Regions from separate parts of the Planctobacterium sp. AWM4_229 genome, predicted to be linked through region 1. Evidence: predicted binding sites of a transcription regulator. Region 1 holds the regulator's gene; each other region holds the start of a gene.
The links. The regulator sigma-54, encoded in region 1, starts transcription at its own class of promoters, with help from an activator protein. The targets are predictions, from matches to a motif close to GTTGGCACGNNNNTNGNNT.
Positions count from the first base shown of each region.

Region 2: ACXAGP_RS14705 (DUF2726 domain-containing protein) is a predicted target of sigma-54. The motif match lies at 2,322-2,340, and genes of this name have one in related genera.
Region 3: ACXAGP_RS00025 (EF-hand domain-containing protein) is a predicted target of sigma-54. The motif match lies at 2,464-2,482, and genes of this name have one in related genera.
Region 4: ACXAGP_RS10690 (LruC domain-containing protein) is a predicted target of sigma-54. The motif match lies at 1,851-1,869, and genes of this name have one in related genera.

Region 1 covers NZ_JBSWWX010000010.1:109,462-113,907, forward strand. The annotation lists gene ACXAGP_RS19810 (HPr family phosphocarrier protein) at 1-12, opposite strand, end outside; gene rapZ (RNase adapter RapZ) at 9-854, opposite strand; gene ptsN (PTS IIA-like nitrogen regulatory protein PtsN) at 851-1,294, opposite strand; gene hpf (ribosome hibernation promoting factor) at 1,310-1,597, opposite strand; gene ACXAGP_RS19830 (RNA polymerase factor sigma-54) at 1,625-3,121, opposite strand; gene lptB (LPS export ABC transporter ATP-binding protein) at 3,191-3,916, opposite strand; gene lptA (lipopolysaccharide transport periplasmic protein LptA) at 3,949-4,446, opposite strand, start outside; gene lptC (LPS export ABC transporter periplasmic protein LptC) at 4,418-4,446, opposite strand, start outside.
Region 2 covers NZ_JBSWWX010000006.1:175,312-179,757, forward strand. The annotation lists gene ACXAGP_RS14695 (cobalamin biosynthesis protein CobD/CbiB) at 1-849, opposite strand, end outside; gene ACXAGP_RS14700 (5'-methylthioadenosine/adenosylhomocysteine nucleosidase) at 858-1,565, opposite strand; gene ACXAGP_RS14705 (DUF2726 domain-containing protein) at 1,703-2,278, opposite strand; gene ACXAGP_RS14710 (hypothetical protein) at 2,385-2,723, opposite strand; gene ACXAGP_RS14715 (alkaline phosphatase family protein) at 2,907-4,446, opposite strand, start outside.
Region 3 covers NZ_JBSWWX010000001.1:1,339-5,784, forward strand. The annotation lists gene ACXAGP_RS00015 (substrate-binding periplasmic protein) at 33-776, opposite strand; gene ACXAGP_RS00020 (TetR/AcrR family transcriptional regulator) at 1,188-1,820, shown strand; gene ACXAGP_RS00025 (EF-hand domain-containing protein) at 1,953-2,426, opposite strand; gene ACXAGP_RS00030 (HD domain-containing protein) at 2,629-3,561, opposite strand; gene ACXAGP_RS00035 (diguanylate cyclase) at 3,764-4,446, shown strand, end outside.
Region 4 covers NZ_JBSWWX010000004.1:315,226-319,671, forward strand. The annotation lists gene ACXAGP_RS10680 (WecB/TagA/CpsF family glycosyltransferase) at 1-675, opposite strand, end outside; gene ACXAGP_RS10685 (hypothetical protein) at 878-1,630, opposite strand; gene ACXAGP_RS10690 (LruC domain-containing protein) at 1,903-3,528, shown strand; gene ACXAGP_RS10695 (hypothetical protein) at 3,538-4,017, shown strand; gene ACXAGP_RS10700 (hypothetical protein) at 4,127-4,446, opposite strand, start outside.

The DNA.
Region 1 (4,446 bases):
GATACGGTTCAAGTGTCCAGTTCTCTGTGTCGGGTTTGTACGTCAGGGTGGGCTACCGAAAAATAACGAGATAGTGTTTCAGCCAGAAATACGGAACGATGCTGACCACCGGTGCAACCGATAGCAACGGTTACATAGCTACGGTTATTGCGTTCCAGATGTGGCAACCAGGTTTCAATCAAGTTTTGGATCTGCCCGATCACCTTATTCACAATGGGTTGTGAAGTAAGGTACTGAGCCACCGGGGTATCTTGACCCGTGTAGGGTTTTAATTCAGGTATCCAATGAGGATTGGGTAAAAATCTCACATCAAAAACATAATCTGCGTCTTTTGGGACGCCATTTTTAAAACCAAAGGATTCAAAAACTAATACCAGTCGCGAGGATTTTTTTCCTAATATACGTTCTCTAACAAGCTCTGCTAACTGGTGAATGGATAATTTATCAGTGTCGATGTGCAAATCTGCACGTTCATATATTGGGGTTAACAGTTCGCGCTCTTTAACAATCGCATCTGCAAGGGAGATCTTGTTTTTTGAAAGTGGGTGCAGACGGCGAGTTTCGCTGTAGCGCTTGATCAGCATGTCGTCACTGGCGTCGAGATAAATGATAGTTAAATCGGTTTTATTGGGCAGAAAATCCAGGTTTTCAGCCAATAAATCGGGATCTTTAGGTAAGTTACGCACATCAATACTGACGGCAATTTGATCGTATTCACTCACTACAGCATGAGTTAGCGTGGGCAGCATGCTGACGGGAAGATTATCTACACAGTAGTAACCCAAATCCTCCAAAGCCCTTAATACCACAGACTTTCCGGATCCGGATCGTCCGCTGATCACAATTAGTTTCATACCAGTGCTTCATAAAGTGCGTTGTCTGAATGGCAATTGCGAATAACCTTGATAACCTCTTTATCACTGAGTTTTTGAGCGATACGAGCCAAGGTTTGAAGGTGGCCGTCGGTTTGCTCAGTAGGCACAAGAATCGCAAAAAAAATGTCGACAAGCTGATTGTCGATTGAGTCAAATTCTATACCAGGAGAGCAGGTAATAACAATAGCCAGAGGGGAACTCAGACCATCTACTCGGCCGTGCGGGATAGCGATACCTTGTCCAATACCTGTGCTGCCCATTTTTTCTCGGCATAATAAACTGGCAAGCACATCTTCTTCGTTAAGTGCATCTAGTTTTTCGCTGGCAATGTTGCTGATGATTTGGAGTGCGCGTTTTTTGCTGGTAACAGGGACTGCACAACGCGTGCAGTCCAATGAGAGGATGTCTTTGATTTCCATCCTTGTTTAGGCCTCTTAATGACTCTTGAGTTTTTCTTTGTGTTTTATGACTTGCCTGTCTAGCTTGTCAATCAGTGAGTCAATCGCAGCATACATGTCTTTATGCTCCGACGTGGCAAATACTTCACCTCCATCAAGATGCAGGGTTGCTTCCGCTTTTTGGTTGAGTTTTTCAACGTTTAAGATGACATACACATTGTTTATGTGATCAAAATGTCGCTCAAGCTTGGTAAATTTTGTATCGACATAATCGCGAAGAGAATCGGTGATTTCGACGTGATGACCTGATAAGTTTATTTGCATAATTGGTCGTCCTTCTTGTAGGGAAGTCTATATTAGACTCTTACGTTGGTTAGATGGAGGAATCGAGAGCGATTCCCGGTATTTCGCAATGGTTCGCCGGGCTACCATAATGCCCTGATCGGCAAGCAATTGCGCAATCTTGCTATCACTTAGTGGTTTAGCCTGATTTTCTGCCGCCACAAGCTTTTTGATAAGTGCTCTAATTGCCGTAGAAGAACACTCACCACCATTTTCCGTTGCCACATGACTGGAAAAGAAATATTTGAGTTCGAAAATACCTCTTGGCGTGTGCATGTATTTTTGAGTGGTTACCCGTGAAATCGTGGACTCGTGCATGTCTACCATTTCTGCCACATCGTTTAGTACCATTGGCTTCATCATTTCCGGTCCATGCTCAAAAAAGCCATGTTGTTGCTGCACGATACAATTGGCCACTTTCAGCAAAGTATCGTTACGACTTTCTATGCTCTTGATAAACCATTTGGCTTCTTGCATGTGGGAGCGAATGAATTGACCGTCCGCACTGCTGCGGCTGTTTTTACTCATCGCAGCGTATTGTTGATTGATATTCAACTTAGGTACTGATTCGGGATTGAGTTCCACTACCCAGCGTCCGGATTTTTTAGTGACAGAAACATCTGGAATAACGTAATCCGGCTCTTTGGTATTGAGGGTACTACCAGGATGAGGATTGAGGGTTTGCAGCAGTTTTAATACTTCTTTTAACTGCTCTTCCCGCAGTTTCGATTTTCGAATAAGGGTACGAAAATCTTTGGCCATTAACAAATCAGAATAATCGCAAAGCAGTGATTTGGCCTCTTTCAACCAAGGGGTATCAGCGGGAAATTGCCCCAATTGCACCAACAAGCACTCTTGCGGCGAGATGGAGCCAGAACCCATAGGGTCAAAGTGCTGAATGCGTTTTCTGACACATTCTACTTCGTCCAGCTCAATTTCTTCATCATTGAGACTTTCCAGAATATCCTCAACCGATACGGTGAGATAGCCGCTCTCATCAATGGAGTCGATGATGGCCAATGCAATGGCTTGGTCGGTTTCACTGAAAGGTGTCAGATGCAGTTGCCAAAGCAAGTGATCTTGTATGGATTCGCTGGTTTCTCCCTGGTAAACCTGTTCATCATCGGAACCAACACTGGCAGCAGGGGCTGGTGCAGAAGACGCGCTGTAATACTCGTCCCAGGTACTGTCGATGGGGAGCTCATCGGGCAAATCATTTTTTTCGAATGCGTCGCTAGAATCAATACCGTCAGAGCCATTGAATTCTTTATCGCTGTCTGCGCCGTTTAGATCTGAACTGGATTTTGGCTCTTTGAGTAATTCTAAAGCCTCGTCACTGTTGCCATCTGTAGATTCATCCACTTCCAGAAGTGGGTTGGCGTCCAATGCGTCTTGAATCTCCTGTTGCAGATCCAGCGTTGATAATTGCAACAAGCGAATGGCTTGCTGCAACTGCGGCGTCATTGTTAATTGTTGACTAAATTTTAGTTGTAAAGACGGCTTCATTAAAAATGGTTTTTCCGACTCCAGAATGCGAAATTATCGCAATCCACTTATGAGTTATTGTTTTAGTAACTATAGCCTGAATTGCTCACCCAGGTATACATCTCTTACTTGCTGATTGGCCAAAACCGTTTCCGGTTCGCCCTCAGCGATAACTTGCCCATGGCTGACGATGTAAGCTTGCTCACATACGTCGAGGGTTTCGCGCACATTGTGATCAGTGATCAGAACGCCAATTCCTCTGTCTCGCAGATGGTGAATAATCTTCTTTATATCATTAACAGAGATAGGGTCAACGCCTGCGAAAGGTTCGTCCAGCAAAATAAACTGTGGGTTGGCCGCTAGTGCCCGGGCAATTTCCACTCTGCGACGCTCGCCACCAGACAGGCTCATGCCAAGGTTATGGCGAATATGATTTAAGTTAAATTCATCCAGCAGCTCGTCTGCCAGTTCTTCGCGTTGTTCGTTATCCAGTTCTTTGCGCATTTGCAAAATTGCCATGAGATTCTGGAAAACGCTTAATTTTCTGAAAATCGAAGATTCTTGAGGCAAATAACCAATACCGTGCCGGGCACGGACATGCATCGGCTGTAAAGTCAGTTCGTGTTGGTCTATGAATACTTCACCTTTATCTAAGGTGACCAGACCTACGATCATATAAAATGTCGTGGTTTTTCCAGCGCCATTAGGACCCAATAAGCCCACTATTTGTCCGGTATTCACCTGGATGCTTACATCCCGCACTACCTGTCGGCTTTTATAAGATTTTGCCAAATTGTTAGCATATAAGGTTGGCACTATCAGTGTTTCCTTTTGCGGTTTATGCGTATTTAATTTTTATCGTCAGTTTGAAACACCGTTGTTACCCGGCCATCTGACTCATCACCGCCGGCAATGAGCTGTTCTTTTTCAAGATTAAAACTGATTTTTTCGCCTCTCACCATACTGGTGTCTTGGTGCAGTTCTGCTGAACCGTTCAATTCCAACGTTCGCGACTCAACCACGTAACGTATTTCTTCGGCTTTTGCAGTAATTTTACTGCCATCGTCCATGGTTTGAGAATATACCGCAGGTTTACCGATTGCGATAAAGATCTCCTTTCCCTTGCCATCCTCGGCACTCACTCGCACCTCGTCAGCATCGATGGAAAGTGATCCCTGACGAACTCGCACATCTTCTTTAAACACTGAGGTTTTGCGCTTTCCGTCAACAAATTGTGATTTGGAGTCTACTTTAATGGGAAGCTTAAAATCTTCCTTACCTGCCAGCGCTGTTGTTGAGAATAGTAGGCAAGCGCCACTAATTAACAACAGTCTGCTGATAAATGG
Region 2 (4,446 bases), on a different contig from region 1:
ACCCGGCAGGGTGTCTGTACCGCATTTTGGCAGCCTGATTTTCTTGATACCATAAAATGCCGGGCCTCCCAATTCACATTTGAGCGCGCCGGCAAATACTGCCAGAATCAAACTGTGGCTGGATACCTGGCCGCCGAGGCTTTTAACCGCTTTCCAGGAACCCGAAAGCCCTAGTGTAATGGTAAAAAAGAGTGTGGAGAGACGTATCGGTAGCCACTGCAAAATAAACATCAGCCAGGCCGCAGGGCGACCGAAAGCGGCGAATTGTTTGATTTTAAGGTTCCACTCCTGACTCATTTCATACAAGCAGCGATAGAGCAGGGCAGCAATACCTCCACCGATGAGATACCAAAAAATTACCGATAAATATTGATAATGAAAGCGCAAAATCCGGGTTTCCATACTGGCTTTGACGATACCTGCTTTGGAAAGGTTTGAGGTTTCCCGCAGCACCAGGCTTGACAGGGTATTGCGTGCGAGTGCCCTTTTGTCCGCTTTTAACTGCTGAATGATCTGCCGTGATTTGATATTGACTGACTGAAACTTGAGTGCCACAAACAAAAAGAAGGCTTCGAAAAACCAATCGTATTCGGCGAACCATTTGATGGTGAAAATCAAGATGGCGAGCGGTGTTAGCAATACAAAGATGGCCATGATTCCCGCAATGCGTTGTTGGCCAACTGAGCGAGTCGGATCTGCGGCCTTGTTCCCCAAGGCTCTGGCAAAAATCTTTAAGATGGTGAGTGGATGGCTTTTATCAGTCCAACGCAAGTTAGCCTCTGCCAGCAAGGCCATAACTAAGATCCCCGCGCTTAAGAGCGCGGGATTAAGGTCAGCAAAGATGTCCATTAAGGCACTTAATCCTGATATCTCGCCAGTTCCATGATCATCGCCATCACCAGTTCGGCGGAGTTTTTGCCAGCTTGCTCAATGTATTCAGAGAATGACACTGAAGACTCTTTTCCGGCGATATCCGACAATGAGCGGATCACCAAAAATGGGGTATCCAGCATAAAGCAGGTTTGACCGATGGCCGCGCCTTCCATTTCTACTGCCGACATATCCGGGAATAGACCTCGTAGGCGGCTAACCGCATCGTCACAGCCGATAAAAGAGTCACCAGTACATACCAGGCCCTTTTTGATGGTGGTGTGAGTAATATTGTTGGCGGCATTAACCGCGGCATCTACCATTCTAACATCACAAGGATAGATATCGGGCATGCCAAACACCTGGCCGCGTTTGTAGCCAAAGTGAGTTACGTCCACATCGTGATGTTGTACGCCGGTGGCAATCACCACATCACCAATATTAAGAGTTGTGTCGAAACCGCCTGCTGAGCCGGTATTGACCACAAAGTCGGGAGCAAATTTGTCGATCATCACAGTGGTGGAAACCGAGGCGGCTACTTTACCGATGCCACATTTTACCAACACCACTTCTACTTCGTTGATGGTGCCGACATAATATTCGAGGTGCGCAAAATGGAAGGTTTCTTTTAACTGCATCCGTTGTTTCAACAGTGCGATTTCCTGATCCATCGCCCCTAAAATACCAATTTTCATACTTGTCTCAAATCCTATATCTTACTTCGTTGCTAGTGTAACGACAGCCGCCTGTTAAGCCAACCAAGGATTAAAAAAATGCCAGACAAAGTCTGGCAAATAAAGGGAATGACCTGAGGTCGGTAGTAAAACTGTTGTTACGCTGCAATCGGGCGCGTAAAGGTAGCTTTTCTGTCTGGGTTGTTAGTACCAGCCACCAGAGGTTTTTTCGGCTCTTTGTATTTGATCGGGGCCAGTTTGGCGTTGATACAGGCGCGAATATCGGCTGGTTTATAGCCGCCTTTGACTTTGATGCGTAAATGGGGGATACGGGCGGCATCCAATGCGCCACTTAAAAACCAATCACGCTGGGTTTTGTAACCGTCTTTTTTATTCTTTTGATGCACCAGATCCACCGCAATAACCGGGGACAGGTCTTCTTTGTCACACAATACAAAGTCCAGGTGATGACCTGCAGCCCGTTGCATGGCGGTGCGCAATGTCTTTTTCTCAGTTTTAGGACGCACAGCCAGGATATCCGTCAGACGCACGCGACAAATAATGCGGTATTTATCGCCAACAGAGGCTTCCAATAGATCCAGAAATTGGCGCTCTACTGGGGTAAATAAGTTGGTTTTGCGATTGAATGGAAAGGCAAGGCCACCGTCATTTAATTTGATCGCTCCCACCGTAACCACGATAAGTAACATAAACAAAACGATTGCGAGTTCCATAAATTCTCCTGCTAACTGAAATACGCTTTTCTCGTGTAACAGAAAGCAAGGTCAATGCCAGAACTAGATTTGAGATTAAAAAAATACGTTGAGAGCAGGGGATGGCTCAGTTAAGCATGAGATTGACTTGCGTGCCAGCCCCGTCCTTAAAGACGTAGGCACGATATTTCTGATCCTCACTACGCACTGTCAGGTAACGTCCTTGCACAGCGGTTTGGGCATTTTCAAGTTGCTGTGCCAGCGATTTTGCCACTGATTCCGGTGAATCGACCACAAAAAAACTCAGCGTTGCTGGTTTTTTGACGCCAAAAATTCGACAGGTTTTACTGCCTTCAGGCAACTGGATATCAAACCAGACCGAAGGGCAAGTGGATTTCGGTGGGGCAGTTTCTGTCAGCCCAGCAAAAGAGATAAAAACAAAAGTGAGAGCAAGGCGTCTAAACAAACTCATTCCTGAATGATTAATGGCTCGTGAAAGTATAGAAGGCTGCGGCTGTGAAGGGCAAGTAACTTAGGTATGTTGGCTATTGCTCGGTTATAAAAACTGAGGCTGAACATTTTGTTATGGAAAATATGAAAAAGGGGAGTCAACGGCAAGTTGACTCCCCGTAGTATCGTATTTTTGTGTCTAATGTAATTCAGCGATTTCAGCCAGTACAGAACCCGTTGATTTGTCGGGATAAGTAATGCTCAATGTTGCTGACAGGGTTACAGCGATATCTTCTGGTGAAACCAGGCGAGTAACACGCTGAGGTTTAACCTTCCAGCCGGTAAAATACACGGGAACATGGGTATCGTATTTATAGGGTGAGCCATGTGTTGCTGCGGAATAGTTGCCTAACATAGTCGAGGTTTTTTGTACCACAATTAAATCCCCGGAACGTTCAGCAACAAAGTTATTACTGATCCTCTGTGACACCGGGTCGGCTTTTGTGCTGCCTGCGGCGAGCTCCTCACTGCTATAAACCGCAGCAATCTCTTCATAGCCAGCCAATTCTTTAGCAAAGTCTTCAAGCACATCCTCTAAATCTAAATCGGCGGCTTTGATGGTGGCATGGTTCAGATAAATATTGGGCAGTCGGATAAAGGACAGCAACTCTCCATCGATATCTTTTTCTGCGGAATAATTTTTAACGAACTGTTTTAATTTACCTGATACATCACCGCGTAAACCTGCAAACCCCAGAGACTTCTTATACTCTGGAATAGCATCTACGCCATGGTCTGCAGACAGGGCCAGCAGCACGTGCTCTAAGCCTACCTGCTCATCGAGAAAACTAAATAAGTCAGCCAGAACGGCATCCAGCTGGTAGAGTCCGTCCTCAGCTTCGCGGCTAAAGGGGCCATAGTTGTGACCAATGTAGTCATTCAGTGAAAAGCTGATAGCAAGAAAGTCGGTGACATCATCTTTGCCTAAGGCGTTTTGTTGCGCGATGTGCTTGGCAAATTCAGCCGTCAACTCATCAGCAAAAGGCGTCATGTTAAGGGCTTTGTAATAACTTTTGTCCGCTTCTTCAGGTAAGCCATGAGGAAAACCGCGCGAAAATCCACGTGGTGGGATTTGGTATATCCTGTTTTCTGTGGAGTTTATATAAACTGACTCGGGTTTACTGAGGGTCCATTGGGCACCCACCCAGCTGTCTTTCAGGCCTCCTTCATTAAACGCCCTTGCCCAATCGGGCATGGCATCATAGTACCAGGAGCTGGTGACAAAATTTCCGCTGTTTTTGTCCATCCAGAAGGATTTACCAAACTGCCCACCGGTTAGCACTGCGCCGCGATCTTTGACTGACACCGAGTAGATTTTTGCCTTGCCGTTGCTGGCGAAATGCAATTCATCAGAAAAGGTTGAGGCCATCAGATTTTTAGGCGAAGCGCTCTTGCCACTACCCTGAAGTATTGTGGTTTCGCTATCTGCAACACAATACATCTCAGCCTCACCTGCTACATCGTACCAGTTGTTGCCAATTAAGCCGTGTTGCGAAGGGGGTGCGCCGGTCGCGAGGGTAGCATGGCCTACAGCGGTGAGTGTCGCCGCATGGCGATAGTGGGCATTTGTGAAAATTGTGCCTTCCCGTAAGAAGCGATTGAAACCCATGTTTTTGTCACTGTTGAGGAAATTGTTCTGGTAACGGAACAATAAGTCTCCGCGTAGCTGATCAACCGTG
Region 3 (4,446 bases), on a different contig from region 1:
TTGAAAAATATTCTTTGCACTATTTAATAGCCTTAGCGATAGCGGGCATAAATTCGTTCTATTTCTCCGTCGCTGATCATCTGCAGCAACGCAGCGTTCATAACTGGAAGTATAGACTTTTTCTTGGGATGAACACGCATCATAACATCGCGTTTGTCCACGACATTGCCAATTTGTAAGTGTCTATACTCTGGCATTTCCTTTTGGAAATAGAGGATGGTATTGAGTCCCACAAATACGTGTTTGAATCGATCTTTTAACAACTGTTGTAGTAGATTAGTTTGAGACACATTATTAATGCGGATGATCATTTCAGAGCTGAACGCGGCATCGTAATCTGGGTAAGAGAAGCCTCGAACGATACCTACAATCTCATCCAGTAAATCACCGGGACCGTTTACTTCCTTATAATTGCCAGGGGAAAACACCACGACTTCTTCTGAAATTGCATAGGTTACTGAATATTCTCCCAGTACTTTCATATGACGACGCCAGTCGGGATGCACTCCTGGCTCAATATCAATATTGCCGGCATCAAACTCATGTAACGCTCGTGCTATGGGCATATAGACAAATTCAAATTTTAGATTTGTACGTTGCTCAATTCCGGCAAACACATCCAAAAAAACACCACGGGTTTCAGCATCATCAAAAATGACATAAGGAGGATTATTCGGCTCATAGAGCATTACCGAATAGTTTTCGCTGGCATCAATCTCAATTGACAAAACGACAATACAACTCAGCGCGATGAACTTAATTATTGTATAGGACATTTTTGAAGAACAGTTACACGATGACTTTCAGAGCATAGAAGAGCCTGTCTGGAAGTACCAGATTTTGATGTCGGTTTTAAAGCGTTGCTACGTGAATAAAACAATACTGAGCCTCACTGAATTCATTTTCATGCACGTAGCGCACGATTACTTTATTTCGTTATTGGACAGGGGATTCACAACATTAAAAAACCATGAGGATATGCAAGGTACTGAATTTATTAACTTAATAACAACTTGTGGGTAAATATCATATTTAACATAATATACATTATGGGAATATTTGATATTTTGTGGATAATCAGTTTATAGTTTGTTTTCCAGAATTTATTTGTAAGATCTGAAATGTCTCTGTTTGCCGTTATTGATGTTATCAGCAGTAATTTGGCGACTTAAAACAAAGGACTAAAAATGAGTAAGATGCCCGGACGTCCTTCAAACAACAAAGATGTACGTCAAAAATTATTGCAGCAAGCCAGGATATTATTTGCTGAAAAAGGCTATGCAAAAGTCACCACACGTATGATTGCCCTGGCAGCAAAAACTGATGCGGCCATGATCAGATATTACTTCGGCAGTAAGGAAAACTTGTTTAAAGCTGTGCTCAGGGAGACCGTGCAACCATTGCTTGCTAAAATCCGAGATGATAAATCAAGTGGACAAACGATATCGCCAGAAAAATTTATTTCTTTGTACTATTCATTGCTGTCTGAAGCACCAGAACTGCCCAAACTCATTTTTCGCTCCATACACGACCCAGATGCTGCTGAACACATTATCGTAAGCAATGTTTTTAGAGAACTGATGGCACATAAAGCAACGCAACTAAAAAGTAGTATCGAGAACAATAATAATATTTCAGCTAGCTTTGACCCGATACATGTCTTGATCTCTACGATTAGTCTTTCTGTATTTCCATTTTTGTTACCTGATGATCTCAAACTAGAGTTGGGAATCGTCATAAATAAACAGTTCTTGACTGAATTGAGTGAGCATCATGCGCTTTTATTAGAACATGGCATAGCAAATAAAGCTTCTGAGTAAGTACGAGTAAAAGAGCTGATTTTATTGGCGGTTCACTAGTACGCGTAACCATTCGTGAGCGTCTTTGCGAATGAAAAGTGAGGCAACCAATGCTTTTTCACGTTCTTTGCCTCACTTAAAGCAATCAACTTATTAAGCGTATGTGTTTACCGCTGGTAAGTTTTCATTTAATACTTGCCACGCTTGTTGATTTCCAGATGAATGTCCACTCTGGATTTGCTCAATCGCTGATTTCAAATCGTTGTTTTGCTCATCGTCTGTCTCTAGTGATTTCAATAAGCTGTCAAACGAACTGTTTTGTTGATAGCCAAAACCTGAAGAGCCGCCTGGCATTCCCATGGATTGAAATTGCTCCATACGCTGTTGTATGTGATCTTGCATAGCTTGCTGCTCATCAGCTGACAATTCACCGTTGCCATCTGTATCTGCTTTATCGAACATCTTATCGAAATTTGGTGGCGTGCGCCCTGCTCCCTCCATTGACTCTGTCAGCTCTGTTTTTGACAAAGCGCCATTACCATCGGTATCAGCTTGTTGAGCTCGTTCTTGCATTTTTTGCATCATCGCTTGAGGGTCGAAACCCGAAACTCCTGAAATTGAGTTCATTTTTTTCTCCTAACATGCGTTAATTCGCGATCTTTAAGAGCAATCTACGTTCCAAAAATTAAAAATGAAAAACCTAATAAACTCAGTGGGTTATATGTAAATTTAAGGTAAAGAAAATGAGGCGGAAAGAAGTGGTATTTAAATCGGTTTGTAGTGCCGTTTAGCGGCAATTTTTTGCCTCAACCAGGCGATTTTGAATGGCTCAACCTATACCTTTCAGGGCTGCATCCATTTCCGATAACATGGATATGAGGGTTTGCTCGCAGTAGTTAGCCCTTTTCAGAATATCTTTAACAGCTGCTTCAAGGTCAACGAGGTTTTTGCGACGCCGTTCTGAAAACATAAAACGGGCGGTGCCTGTGTAATAATCGCCTATTTGATTAAAGAAACTCCTGGTGAGAGCTACGCCCATGGTCGAGAAATCTTTGATGCCAAACTCATCTATTTCTAGCCAAATCTTAATGGATTCAGCAGCAAAATTAGTCACATCAAGAAATCCCGGGTTACTCAGATCCGCATCCGAGACAATTTTAGCTTCTCGCGAGCCAACCGTTCGGCGCACCAAACCATCTCTGTAGTCTATCGCGGTACTGTAAATACAGCAGGCGATAGCCTCTATCATTTTTTGATCGTAACCCAATTGGACAAGCTTATCGCGTGAGACATCAATACTGATCTGTTCGTGTTCCTGCCTCTCTACAATATTGCCGATATCATGTAAAGCGGCAGCCAGTCCAATGCGCTCATAAGCAGCATCGGTATAGGACATACCATCAACAATTGCCAGCTTTAAAGCGACGGACAATACCCCCTTTACCGGGTGAAAAGTGTGACATTCATTGTGGAAAAAGAGCTTCTTTAGCTTCTCTTCATCACTGCGTAAATAGCTTTTTGCAAATGCAACCACGTCGTGGAAAGCGTTTGATTGAGGTAAATACTTTCCATCTGCATAGTTGAATATATCTAACAGCATAAACTCATGCAGAGCTTGTTCAGGATCTTGATATTGAGAATGGAAGTCGCATGGCAAGAAGAAGCAGGTTTGCCTGTCTATCACTACTGGCCGAATTGGGTAAGGAATTTCGCCAAGCATCAGAAAACAATCAGTTGTACTTTGTTTTTTGAATTTAATCATAGGGTTAGCTTTTTAGATTAGCAACATTTTATTTACATACTGATTGCACATGGGGTATCGGAATTGCTCCAATCTAGTTGTTATTCTCAAAGGTTAAACAAGGTGAATCTAAAATGGTATTAACCGTTAATATTTGCTAATTTTATAGAATTGCAACAACGTGTTACTTGCCCTGACAAGATAGATAAAACGGATCTGTTCCATGTTCCAAATTGGTTGTTATAAAGTTTGTGAAAAATTATTCGAAAGTTCCGGCACAATAGTCTATCGAGCCCAAAACGCTGATTTTGAATCAAATGGTTTTCCGAAAAGTGTCATTCTCAAACAACTTAAGCAGGATTTTCCAACGTCAGAACAATTAGCTCGATTTCGCCGGGAATACGAACTTACCAAAAAACTGTCGGGCAAAGGGGTTATTCAAGCATTAGATCTCATTCGCCATGACAACAGTCTGGTCATGGTTTTGGAAGATTTTGACGGGGATTCTTTATCCAACGTTTATCGTGACCGTGCGATGCGCTTACCAGAGTTTTGGCGATTTGCGCTAAAGATAGTAGATTGTCTGGCGCTGGTCCATGGTGAGAAGGTTATCCACAAAGATATTAACCCTTCCAACATTTTACTCAATACGCAAACCCAGAAAATTAAACTCATCGATTTTGGCATATCAATTGAATTGGCATCGGAAAATATTGATGCTGAGAAGCCCGGTGTATTGAAGGGTACCCTCGCCTATATTTCTCCTGAGCAAACGGGGCGCATGAATCGTATATTGGATTATCGAACCGACTTCTATTCCCTTGGCATCACTTTTTACCAAATGCTCACCAATAAACTGCCATTTTCTGCAGATGATGCCATTGAATGGGTTCACTCACACATCGC
Region 4 (4,446 bases), on a different contig from region 1:
ATTCACTGAGTTGGCGTTTACAAAGAAACTGATTTTGGGACGCTGCAGATTCAGACTGCTGCGCTTAATACCGCGGAAGAATGTACCGTCAGTGAACCACGCAATCGCCTTTTCCATTTGGGTGTTATTAATGTTTAACCCGTACAACGGAAGGCGAGCCGGGCAGGCTAACTCATCACTGCGATAAAACACGGAGTTAAAAGCAAAGCGCACCAGCAGTCCCATTAGGTTGAGTGAGCTCATCGTCGCTTGCTTTTGATAAAGGCTATCGGGGCAGCTTACTGCTAAGCCACTGCGGCTGTGCAAGGCATGCAGACTTACCAGTGCTGAAGGCAGCTTGTTCAAGTCAATTCGAGATAGCGTTTCGTTGCTAACTCTGTGCTCACAAGTTGCTCCACAGAAATGTAATTCGCCTTTTAACACTTGCCACAACACTGGACTGGACTTGAAGACACCAAAACTAAAGTGTTTGAAAGTCACGCGGCGACCTAGCGCATCGATTTTATGTTGTTCCTTGATGGTGCTCTCGCCACGTAAGGCTGCCTGTACCAGATTTATTATCAATAAAGGTGCAACTGTCACGAGCGCAACGAGTGACAAACTGAATTCAGTAGCACGCAGTACCAGACCGATCTGTTTTATATTGCGTGTGGTTTGAGATTGCGTATTGCTCATAACCATTCTCCTGTTCAAACTTCGTATTGTGGTTAGCTTGAAAAGGATATTGCTTAAGCCGTGCCATTTTTTAAATAGTTGAAAATCATAGAAAATTTTATTTTTCTGTTGATGTTGCTTTGCAAATTGCAACGCTTTTTTCGATGGCTTTTTCAATTTGCATTTTTATTTTGAGAAATGAGATGTATGAGGTCGCAGACAACTAAAAAAATTGCGGATAGCTTTTCTGAGTACGGGTAAAAAGTGCCAACAGTGGCGATTTTGTATCAGCAAGAGGTTGGTTGTTGGAGTCTTGAGAGTGCAGCTTACTCATCGCCCTGGTAAATTTAGCCAGATATCGGTGAACCAGGTTATAGAGGTGGTGGTGTGGGGTTTGGTTACGCATAATACCGTGGTTAAAATGCCGTATGTGGTCTTCCAACTCAGGTTGCCAGGTGTTGTTCCATTTGAGAGGCAAGGTTGCAATGCAATCGCTGTTTTCGGCTGCCTGAATAATATAGCCATTTTCGCCCCAGCCCACTTGATGTGCTTTGGCTAAGGGTTGTCCTTTTGATGCAATCACCTCATCGATGAACTGTTTTGCTGGTTTTGTATTGCGCAACAAAATAACACCCGAGTTAAACCGACCTGTCTTCCCATTTGCCATGTAGATACTTTTGGATTCGTCTGCGTGTAAACGGATATCGGGTGCTTCTTGTTGTACATAGGCATCGGCATCAATAAACAACACCCATTGGTATCCCTTATTTAATGCCTCTCTGAGAAGGAGTAGCTTCAACCAACAACATTCAATGCCCATCGACGAAAATCTCGGACGAGACACGCAAACGTACTCAGCATTAATTTTGTGTGCGTATTCGCGATGGCTATTAATGCAGTGGCGATATAACCACTGATAGCCATTAAGTGCGATGGAAAACACCAACATCTCTTTTTGTTCGGTGGCATGTTGCATAATGCACGATCTCCGAAACGCAAGTTAATTTCATCAAGGTAAAGCACTAAATGGGCCAGGTGTTCTTGCAAAGACTTTTAAAGGCATCAAGACTGCTGTAATAGCAAATTACTGCGTCAAATTGCGAAAAATCCCCGTTTTGCGATGCGAAATGCAAAAACCATCTCTATCAAATTGTATAAAAATCACATAAAACTTTGAATTTAATAAGATAATTCTGGTTGGCACGGTCCTCGCTCTGTTTGCTTCAGAAAACAACTGGAGAATCAGAGATGCGAAAATCCACCGCAATGTTTATCGCTACCATGATGTTGGGCTCCCTCATCACATCTATGCCGCGTGCCTCAGAAATGGTGAACGGGGTTTATCAATGGCAGTTCTTATCTGGTCAGGCTTGGCCGGGCGGGTACAACCAAAATACCGGAAAACCACAAAATATGATTTGGGCGCGAGAAGAGTACTCATCTGAATTCTTTCAGCGTATCAACAACGCATTGCCGGAGTCCAAAATAAACAAAGCCTTTTTAACTGATGATTCTGGCTCGACTATCTCCTTGACTGAAACGGCCGAGGTTTACGTAACCTTCCTGCATGAAGGGGCAGGATACAAAAATGCGTTCGGTTTTTTCAGCTATCCCACGGGTAATCCGCCAACAAGAAAAGAGGATGTGGACGTAACCATTGTATTTCCTAACCTTTCTTATCCCCACATGGCAACGGGGCATAGAGTCAACATAGGTGAGTTTACTGCTGGTACCACAATTGGCTTTTTTATCGCAGCCAATGGTTACTCCTGGTGGACAGGGGTAAAGGATCGCCGCATTCCTTATTATTATTCACTTAGCGGTCTCAACCCTGAGCACACTGCTGAACTACGTCAACATGTGGTATTGCTTTACGATGAAGAAGTGCAGGAAGTTATCATGGGCTTTGAGGATTTACCACGCACCTGGGGGGACAATGACTTCAATGATGCTGTATTTAGCGTGAAAGCTACGCCAAGCACTGCCATTCAAAAAGAGACATTGGTGTCGATGCCCAAGGTGAATGATAGCGACGCAGATGGTGTTGCCGACGAGCAAGACGAGTTTCCCAATGATTATCGCAAGGCTTACAGTAGCTATTATCCAAATCAAAATGATTGGGTAACTTTAGCCTATGAAGACAACTGGCCGAAACTGGGTGATTACGATATGAATGATCTGGTCATTCGTGAACGCCTGCAAACCATATACAGTGCACAAGGCGGGATTTCTGGACTTAAAATCAGCGGCTTTATCGATGCCAGAGGGGCGTCTAATGCCAACGGGTTTGCACTGCGTTTAATGAACGTTGTACCTGACGCGGTGAAGTCTGCCAGCCTGAGTATTGCCGGTGAACAGTTCGACAAATTTACCGAAGAATATCAAACGAATGCCGTGATCCAACTGTGGCGTAATTCGACTTTGTATACTCAAACCGGTGAAGCCAGCGGCCAATGTTCTCACTTTAACACTCATCTGCACTGTGAGAAGTTTCCTCCTGTGCCCTTTAGTTTTGAGGTGAACTTCCACGACGACTTAAGTCAACTTCTGCATGCTGATTTGGATTTCTTTATCTTCCGCAGTAATAAACGTGGCCACGAAATCCATTTCGCAGGTTACGGTCCTACGGACCTCGCTGATCCCTACTTGTTTGGCACTCATGCGGATGATTCAGACCCTGCTCAGCAGCGCTATTACAAAAACGCGCAAAACTTACCCTGGGGATTAAAGCTCAACAGTGATTGGCAATATCCTCGAGAGTACATAGACGTTCTGTGGGCCTATCCTGACTATCAAGATTGGGTAGAGTCATCAGGGCAACTTAAGCCAGATTGGTACCTGGTGCCCGGTCGTCAAACTCATGTGTTTCAATAGGAGTCTGTTATGAAAACTCAAAAGCAAATATTTTCTCTGTTACTAACTGGCTCTTTAGCGATGAGTGTTGTGATGCAGCACGCGCAAGCAAAAGCGGAAGTGCTGCAGTCCTCCGTTGCTGCTAAATCGCAAACCAGTAAAACCGCCGGAAGCTCCAAAGACCTTGTGGTTAGTTCAGATTTTGATTTTAAAACATCGCAGCAAGTCATGTTAGATATCACGGTAACCAATGATTTAAAGCAACCGGAAGCGGGGATTTTACTCAAGGTGTTTGCAGTGGAGAATCCCAAAATGTTGCAGGGTGTAAAACGTCCCCTGAAAGTGACTTTGCTGACCGTGCTGCGCACCGATAGCAATGGCACAGTGCAACGCAAGATTGAGATCCCTGCCCATTATCGCGACCTTCAGATAGAGAAACTCACGCTCTCTCATAACAATGTCAAAGACATCACCTACAAAGGCCAGGACAGGATTGTGCTCAGCCTCTGATTTGGGTGTTACCTGGGGTGGCCCGCCTTTGGCGGGCTTTTTTGTTTTAGTTTGTGAAACTCTTCTAATTGAACTCATACCACTGTCAAAATAATCAAGTGATTGTCCGTTAAAATGATCTTAAATCTTGGGGCTTATTACAATTTGTTCCTTCGAATATTGACTGGTGTTTTACTCCCCAAGTATAAAGAGCTTCACAACCTCCAAAACTTTCTAAAATATTTATTGCATTTTCTTTGGCTTCGGTAGCGTTGGTTTCAACATAAAGAAATGCCTCAATATTTATTAAGGTTCTTTTGAAGGCTAGAACTCCACCAATCTTGTAATAATATTCACTTTGATTTGTTGGATTAGTTCCTATCTCTATGGCTTTCAAAATCGCTTTTCTGGCTTCTTTCAAATAGAACGATTCACCAGTCGAGTCTGATT